Regions from separate parts of the Paenibacillus sp. FSL R10-2734 genome, predicted to be linked through region 1. Evidence: riboswitches for the same ligand, from Rfam matches in the RefSeq annotation. Region 1 holds a riboswitch; each other region holds the start of a gene.
The links. Region 1 has a riboswitch for cobalamin ahead of NSS67_RS29880 (DUF4430 domain-containing protein). Riboswitches for the same ligand answer to the same signal wherever they lie in the genome.
Positions count from the first base shown of each region.

Region 2: it holds a riboswitch for cobalamin, as region 1 does, so the genes downstream of both, metE (5-methyltetrahydropteroyltriglutamate--homocysteine S-methyltransferase) here and NSS67_RS29880 (DUF4430 domain-containing protein) in region 1, are expected to answer to the same signal.
Region 3: it holds a riboswitch for cobalamin, as region 1 does, so the genes downstream of both, NSS67_RS00030 (anaerobic ribonucleoside triphosphate reductase) here and NSS67_RS29880 (DUF4430 domain-containing protein) in region 1, are expected to answer to the same signal.
Region 4: it holds a riboswitch for cobalamin, as region 1 does, so the genes downstream of both, NSS67_RS30520 (S-layer homology domain-containing protein) here and NSS67_RS29880 (DUF4430 domain-containing protein) in region 1, are expected to answer to the same signal.

Region 1 is NZ_CP150170.1:6,876,855-6,879,060, reverse strand. It holds gene NSS67_RS29885 (glycosyltransferase) at 1-397, shown strand, start outside; cobalamin riboswitch at 519-721, shown strand; gene NSS67_RS29880 (DUF4430 domain-containing protein) at 897-2,206, shown strand, end outside.
Region 2 is NZ_CP150170.1:2,653,398-2,655,603, reverse strand. It holds gene metE (5-methyltetrahydropteroyltriglutamate--homocysteine S-methyltransferase) at 1-996, opposite strand, end outside; cobalamin riboswitch at 1,150-1,356, opposite strand; gene NSS67_RS11475 (undecaprenyl-diphosphate phosphatase) at 1,455-2,206, opposite strand, start outside.
Region 3 is NZ_CP150170.1:3,338-5,543, forward strand. It holds gene NSS67_RS00025 (MTH1187 family thiamine-binding protein) at 1-13, opposite strand, end outside; cobalamin riboswitch at 386-620, shown strand; gene NSS67_RS00030 (anaerobic ribonucleoside triphosphate reductase) at 855-2,206, shown strand, end outside.
Region 4 is NZ_CP150170.1:7,026,769-7,028,974, forward strand. It holds gene NSS67_RS30520 (S-layer homology domain-containing protein) at 1-954, opposite strand, end outside; cobalamin riboswitch at 1,120-1,321, opposite strand; gene NSS67_RS30525 (hypothetical protein) at 1,787-2,206, opposite strand, start outside.

The DNA.
Region 1 (2,206 bases):
CTTTAAGGTTGCTGCTAGCAATGGAACTTGTCCAGTTCCGTCAACAGATGAGTCGGATGAGGGAGAATTGTCCGGTGATTCGGCCACAGGCACTACTGATGGAACGGTAGAAGATGCAGATGCTACTAACGCAGTCGATGCATCTCCGTCTCCAACGCCTTCAGCTGATGCTGAGGACAATACAGTTGTGCCTTCAGCGACAGCTGTTACAGAAGGGGTAAACCCATCCTATCAGGTGGAGGTTACCTTGGAGCCGGGAGCGACAATCGTAGAGAAAAGCATGATCAAGGCAGGTAGATTTACTTTGATCGTAGATCCCGCTCCAAACGGTACGCCAGATGTTGGTTCAAGTGCTGAACCTTCGGCAACGGCAAGTCCGGAAGGAACAGCTGAATAAAGGAATTCATGATCAGCAGGACTATACCAAAAGGTTTGGTTCTGCTGTTCTTTTTTTGTTGCTCAACCAAAGCTTTTCTATAGACATGCTGTGTATTAATAGATATGATTATGAAAACAAGATCATACATATTGGAAAAGGTGCAGACTCCGACTAAACCTGAGTCTGCTTAAAAGGGAAGTCCGGTGTAAAATTCCGGCGCGGTCCCGCCACTGTAAATGTGGAGCGTCTCTTCTATAAACCACTGTCAGCAGTTAGGACGGGAAGGTGAAGAGAGGCAATGAAGCATTAGCCAGGAGACCTGCCTTTTTCGTGAGCGTTTCTATTCTTCGTGGGGTAAGAATGTGGAACATATACAGATAGACTCTGTGGTCGTAGAGGTTCAAGCGCCCCAGCCTCGATTTGTTATTTTCCCGGGCCGCCCTTCATAGGGGCGGTCTTTATGTTGTGCGCTCTTATTTTATGTAGTATCCATTCCTTAATAGAAAGAGGTTGAACAATGAAGAAGATATTCTCCTCCAAGTTTTTTGTACTTGGACTGGCCATATTCATGGTCATTTCGATTTTAGGAACATCTCTTGCTCCGGCAGGAACAATCTTTGCAGAGTCCGGTGCTAGCACCGGACTGGAAGCCTCTAATGATTCAGCTGCTAATGCTGAGCGGATTAATGTCGCGGATGCGACTTATACGGCTGCAGAATTTATTTTAAAGGGTGGCGTGCAGTCGGATTGGCAAGCGATAGGTCTAGCGCAAGCGGGATATAAACTGCCAGCAAGCTACCTACTAGCTCTTGAGAATAAGGTGAAAGCTGCAGAGGGGAATTTCGCGAATGTAACAGAAACTGCGAGAATCGTACTTGCAGTAAGAGCGATAGGTGCCGATCCTACTAATTTTGCTGGAAGCGAAACAACTCCTGGCTATAACTTAATAGAGAAGATCTATAATCATGACAAAATCAGTGGACAGACACTTAATAATCCAGTATATGCTTTACTTGCGCTGGACTCAGGTAAATATAACATTCCATATAACGCGAAATGGACAGTGGATAAGCTCGTTGCTGAGATTCTCTCCAAGCAAAATCAAGATGGTGGTTTTGCCTTAACTACAGGTGCTAGTGAGCCTGATATGACAGCTATAGCTTTGACCGCTCTAGCGGCGCATAAGAATAGCCCAGAGGCCTATACAGCAGGACTACAAGCCGTGGCTTGGTTATCCAATGCTCAGGATGCCCATGGCGGTTACGGAGATAGTGCTGAAAGTACAGCCCAGGCTATCCTAGGTCTCACATCCTTCGGTGTAGATCCTAGTGGATTAGAATATACCAAGAATAAAGTGAGTCTAATCGCTGACCTACTAAGCTACCGTCTCGCTGACGGAAGCTTCGCTCATAGCCGTGGTGGAAGCAGCAATGTTCTATCCACAGAGCAGGGGCTTCAGGCGCTTGTTGCTTACAATCTGCTCCATAAAGGTAGTAATAGCAAGCTATATGATTTTTCTAAGTCATCCGTTCAGAATTCATTAATCTACGCTCCTGTTACTATAGAAGGTCCTAATAGTACATTAGCACAGGGATATGGATATGCTGGAAACGCACTTGAAGCACTGGAGAAGCTGGCTCTTCAAAAGAACTTGCCGATCACAAATCCATCCGGTGCTTATGTCACAGGAATTGGAAACGTTCTGGGTGGAAGCTATGGCGGTTATGATGGATGGATGTATGTCGTATCCCGTGATGGTCAATGGGTCAATCCAGATGTTGGAATGAGCGATTTTGCGCTTAAAGATTCAGATCAGGTACTGGTTTA
Region 2 (2,206 bases), 3.1 Mb from region 1:
AACATGCAGCAAACTGCAAGAAGGCTGTAGAATAAGACGTTCAAGCGGTACATGTACACTCAGCTTCTCTAGCAGCTGCAGCTTAGCGTCCAGATCCGAGCGCCAAATGTTGCGTCCGTCAATAATACCCGCTCCCAGCCACTTATCCTCTGGCCAGCCAAGCCGTTCAATAGAAGCGAGATTCGCTCCACCATCATGCACAAAATCAAGACCCAAGCCTTGTACTGGCAGCTCTAGCAGCGCCTCCAACGGTTCAGCCGCTTCAAAGTAAGTTTGCAGAATAATATTCAAGCCCGGCACTGAGTTAGAAATTTCTGTATATATCGAATTAAGCAGTGTTAATTCTGCTTTATTTATTCCTGTAACAATCGCGGGCTCATCGATTTGTACCCAGCTTACCCCTTCTTGCTTCAGCTCTTGCAACAGTTGAACGTAGACTGGAAGAAACCGAGCGGCGATCTTCGCAATATCTGCGGATGCAAAACCTTTTGACAGCTTAAGGAAGGTATACAGGCCTAAGATCACAGGTTTCCCCTCAATCCCCGCCTGAGATTTGGCAAAGCGATAAGCAGCCAGTGGTTTATTCTCGGTCAGACGCGGCGTTTGGGCACCGATCTCTGGAACAATATAGTGATAGTTCGTATTGAACCATTTAGTCATCTCGCAGGCTGTAGCCTCAGCATTCCCTCTAGCCATCGCAAAATAAAGATCAAGCCCAATGTCGCCACCATCATATACATAACGTGGAGGTACGATCCCGAACATTACAGCTGTATCCAACACATGATCGTAAAATGTAAAATCATTTACCGGAATGAGCTCAATACCTGCCTCCTGCTGAGTTTTTAAATGCTGAAGCTGAATTTCTGCCATTTCAGTGCGGAACTCTTCCTCATTTAATTTCCCTGCCCAAAAAGCTTCTAACGTTTTTTTCCACTCGCGATTTTTCCCGATTCTTGGATATCCAAGATTGCTTACTTTTACTTTGTTCGTCATTTCGTAGCTCCCCTTCACCATTTTCTAATTTTTGACCCGATACCTGATGCTTCCCTATAAAAAAGAGCGCCCTTCCCTAAAAAAGTCAAAGGGAAAGACGCCCATAATATACCTATGGCTAACGTCTAACACCTTCCTATCTTCCGTAGGTGAAGCAGTGCTGTTGAAACAGGCAGGTCTCCTGGCTAGCGGTGTCAACATCCTTAGCAGTCTTCCCAGCAGTAGTAAATTGCCAGTGACATATGTTGCTATGGACTCTTCCGTTACAGTGGCGGGACCGCATCGGCTTCGAACCGAATTTCCCTATTAAGCCTACCGGACTACTAATTTCCGGCAAGCACCTGTCTCCTTATAATTAATAAAGTGTGTGTCTTAATCTGATGCCATCATACGTGAAAGCCCCCGTAATCTGCAATAGATTACGGGGGCTTCTGTTATATCGATTCCTTATAACGGATTTAGAAAAACACGAAATATACTACTGCAGCAAGTATTATCCGGTATATAGCAAACGGTAAAAGCTTAATCCGGTTGATCAACTTCAGGAAGAAACGCATCGATAACAGCGCAAACACAAAGGCACTGATAAAGCCTGCGATGAAGAACGGTAGGGCATCCATGGTGAAATATTGCCAATTCTTCATCAGTGAGAGTAAGCTGGCCCCTGCCATAATCGGAACAGCCATAATAAATGTGAAATCAGCAGCGGCGCGATGACTCATACCAAGGAGGACACCACCAGAAATCGTCGACCCGGAACGTGAAAATCCCGGCCATAACGAGAAGCATTGGACCAGACCAACACCTAGTGCCTGCTTGTATGTAATCTGATCGACACTCTCCGTTTGGATCTTTTTTGGTCCAAATAGATCTGCAATAATCATCAATACAGCACCAACTACTAGACCGATTAACACGGTGGATGTAGAGAATAAATGCTCGTCAATATAATCGTTAAACAGAACGCCCAGCATACCTGCTGGCACTAATCCTACAAGCACCTGTGCAAGCTTAAGGTGTCCACCCTTCTCGAGCTGTGGCTGCTCCTCGGTTACAGGGTCCAACTGCTTGCGACTGAAACGCTTTAACCCCAGCAGTTCAATGAACCTATTTCTAAAAATAACAACAACCGCTAAGATAGAACCCAATTGTATAACCACTTTGAAAGTATTAGCCGTATATTGCCCAAATAACTCTGTCGATTTTAACC
Region 3 (2,206 bases), 460 kb from region 1:
CAGCAATAGGCATGAGAATACCTCCTCGAAATTGTATAGTACGTGTCTCCTTCTATTGTAACAACTCCAACGCTCCCCCACAAACAATGCCAGCGTTAGTATACCCCTCTGTTTCCGTTGAACACTCCGAAATGCGGCTTCGGCTAAGGGTACTTTTTAAAAAGTGAATTCTAGGGTCGTCTGCACTACATTTATGGACTCTTTGTGGCATCTTTTCGGAGAATTTATGAATCATTTTCCATGTGCCTGTGGATCAATTGTGGATTACTTATGGACAGCCTGTGGATCATTTGTGGAGTACTTTTGAAGAACCCGCTCCCCGCGCGGGTTTTCTAAAAAACTGTTTACAAACACAACATCTTGGGTTATTTTTATCTAACGACAACAAAATATAGTGGAGACAGGCGCTTTGATCCTTTATCGGAATTAGAGCTTAATAGGGAAGTGCGGTGAGAATCCGCTGCGGTCCCGCCACTGTAACCGGATATCCTTCCTAGGCTTTTAGAGCTTAAGAAGGACAGATCTCCCGGCAGAAGCCACTGAGGGTTAAGATAGCCCTTGGGAAGGCGCCGAGAGGTCCTACGGAAGCCAGGAGACCTGCCTGTTTCGACGACACCAACTATGAATGCCTGCGAGGAACAGGAACGGTGTCCGCATGCGGTCATCTTCTTTTAGAGACCACTGCAAATATCTGTATGGATATTTACATAACGCATCGGGCATTTTCTGCCATCCTCGCTAGGGGATGCTTTTTTTATGAGATCAGAACGAATATATGGCCGCTTACGGCGGTCCAACTTCTTAATGATAGGACGATAGACGTTTTTCTTTTATACTGAGAGGAGAGCTATACAATGACGTTGTTGGAGAGACAATTTAACGGTACAACAAATGCAAAAGAAGTTCTTTTAGAAGAGCTCATTGATTTAGGACGCGATATTATCGACAGCCGGGATTTGGACCTACTGCGCGAAAATGCCAATTTGAACGGAGAGAGTTTCTCCGGTAAAATGAGCAAGTTCGGTAGTGAATATTCAAAATGGTACGCCCGTAACTTTACGATGCCACCGCAGCTAGTGCAGGCCATTGAGGACAATGTCGTCTATGTGCATGATCTGGATCAATACGCGATCGGAACGACCAACTGCATTTTTATCCCGTTTGATAAACTTCTCCGTGAAGGCTTCAACACCGGCAATGGCAGCGTTCGTCCTCCAAACTCCATAATGACAGCTATGTCACTGGTAGCGATCATTTTTCAATCCCAGCAAAATGCTCAATATGGCGGTGTATCCGCTAATAAGCTCGACTATGATCTAGCACCTTATGTAACCAAATCCTTCGCTAAGCTGTTCCGTAAGGGTCTGGAATACTTTGAAGAAGGACAAGCTAGTGAATCTTTGGGTGAAATCACAATGAGTCGGACCGATCTGGCGGAGTTATATCCGAAATCGTTCCGTTATGCACTAAAGGAAACAGAAATCGAAACACTACAAGCGGCGGAAAGCATGGTACACAATCTCAACACCATGTCCAGCCGATCCGGTGGACAAATACCGTTTACGAGCATCAACTACGGTACTTGTACTTCACCAGAAGGCCAGCTTGTGATCAGTTCTCTGCTAACCGCAACGATGAACGGACTTGGCAGCGGAGAAACACCAGTGTTCCCGATTCAAATTTTCAAATGTAAGCAAGGGACCAATCAACAGCAAGGCGATCCTAACTATGAACTGTTCCTAAAAGCGGCTGAATGTTCTGCGCGCAGACTATATCCGAACTTTGCTAATCTAGACGCTCCGCTCAACTTGCAGTATTATGATCCAAGTGATCCTGATACGGAATTTGCTACAATGGGCTGCCGAACTCGCGTGCTAGGCGACCGTTTTGGGCGTAATCATTGCTCCGGGAAGGGCAACCTTTCCTTTAATACACTGAATCTGGTTCGGCTCGGTCTGGCACACGGCACAATAACAGGCCGACGCAACGTCGCAGACGAAGCTGGCTTCTATGAAGATCTAAATCATTATATGGATATTGCGCTGGAAGGTCTTCTCCATCGGTTCCACATCCAAGCCGCACAAAAAGCTAAAGCGTCCGATTTCATGATGCGAGAAGGCGTCTGGGAAGGCGGCGAAAATCTCGCTCCTGAAGACTCTGTAGGCGAACTGTTAAAGCATGGCAGTCTATCGCTTGGGTTCATCGG
Region 4 (2,206 bases), 150 kb from region 1:
CATTCCAGTGATATCGACATCTTGCCAAGAACCAAAACCCCATCCACCACCGGTTATCTCTTGACTTAAAATGTGCTGAATCAGTTTTTCTCTTGTGGTTTGATCTTTAACCCCTTCAACTACAGGAATGTCATAATTCCGAGTATCTATGGCTATTAGAGCAAATATAGGGCCATTAATCCCTTGCTTCTTAACAAAATCAAAATCAGCGAATGCCTTTCTTAAATCATAACCTGCAACATTCGTGATATCCTTCCCGATAGAGGCAAGTCCTAGAATCGCTCTGGAATTCTCTGTGCTTTTAGTAGCATCGAGCTTTCCATCCTCACTTATTAATTGTTTTACACTATTAGTTAGATTGTTGTAGTAGAGATTATAATAACTACTTGGTACTGTGTAGTTGGCCCGTGCTAATGAAAGAACTGACCAATCTCCGTAATCTGTTGCAAATTGTGGATTCTTAACGCTTTTCAAGATATAAGCCAAACTTCTATCTAACTGATCTTTGGCAGTAATATTGTAAATAACTTGATACGTTACATCTACTGCTTTGTTCTTTGCTCCATCAACAGCCGTTACTGTTATTGTATTGCTACCTGGGTTAAGAGACGCTTTGTATTCACCATTAGTAGCATTTAAAGTGACCGAATTAACTTTTACAGACGGAACAATATCTTTATATACGTTATCTGTTACAACTACTTTGAAGCCTACATCTCTACTCGAAAATTGCTGGTTATTTTGTATACCTTCTATTGATATAGTAGGGCTCTCAGTATCTGGCTCTTGCACTACCACATTGCTCTGTTCTACTACAGATTGATCAAACTCCGTTGTCACTACTACAGGATCATTATTCGCCCCATTCGCATGAGCCGGAACTACACTTGTAGAGAACGTCGTGATAAATACAGCTACAATGAGTAACCAAGCTAAAAACTTATTTTTCTTCATTTTTCTTTAACCCTTCCCTTCATTTCCTATGATAAAAAACAGAGTAAACTTCTTCAGCAATACAAAAAAACCACTCAACATAAACGTCGAGAGGTTTAAGATAGTGAACCGCAATAAAAGCAGGCATATACTATATCAAGCACCTCTCTATCGCTCGTAGAGTTTGATGGTGTAACAGAAACAGGCTGATATTCTGGCTCAAGTATCATCATCCTTGCTACCTTCCCAGTTTCCCAGTGGCATATTACAAGGACTCCTCTTTCACAGCGGCGGGACCGCGCGGGAATTACACCCGCTTTCCATTTAACCAATCTATGATTGTTCTTTCGAAACATTCATAATTGGCACCTATTGCTAATATTAAATTTTCCATCCCCCATCATATCTAATATATATGCTTTTGTCATGTTATATTTGTTTTTTTACGTAAATGAAAGGATTGATCAAGGGTGTAAGCGGCAGGGGGGAGCTTAAAGATGCTAATGGCTTGATGGTTGACTTAGCAGTAACGATAACCGCTGAATAAACCTGCAAAAGTACATCTTTTAATGATACGAGGAGGACAGGAGCATGATTCCTACAAATCTGCAGTTATTTTTGCTCCTGAAGAAGATTTCGAGTCATAAATGAGGATATTCCTGTACATACGCAGTTTTTGATCTTCATGAAGAAGATATCCCATTAAAAAACTGTATCTATGCAGGCTTTCTCTAGTCCATCGGGAGGTACAAAGCGAAAAGTATGGATGAATAACATTTTACATTGTGGGATGTGAGCCGTGGACTCTTGAAAGTTTTATATAGCGAGTAGTTGGCGATAATCTCATTGAATATCAGATGATTTTAACCACAATATACTCTTTTTCTCTCAGCTCAAAGCCATCCTCCAGTGACAAAGAAGCCAGATCAAAGATGCGATCAAGCTTTTTATTACGCGGATGATCCTCTTCCTCTGCCCAACATGTATAAAGCTCAAACTCAGAGCCTGATACTCCATAATCTGTCATAACCTTAAATAGCTCTCGACAACACTTAAGTGAAGCGTTATACGATCCGGTTAGCGTATCTTTCAGCTTAGGAGATACGGAGAAGCCGCCCCAATTAGGTGAAATCCGGTACACAAACGGACTCCGAAAATGCATGCGAATTACCTCGTTCCAATACCCAAGCTCCTCAATAAAAATGCCCGCCGCATCCTCTTCCGAATCATATACAAGACAATCCTCATCTCTAAGATGAGATAGATCTACGAT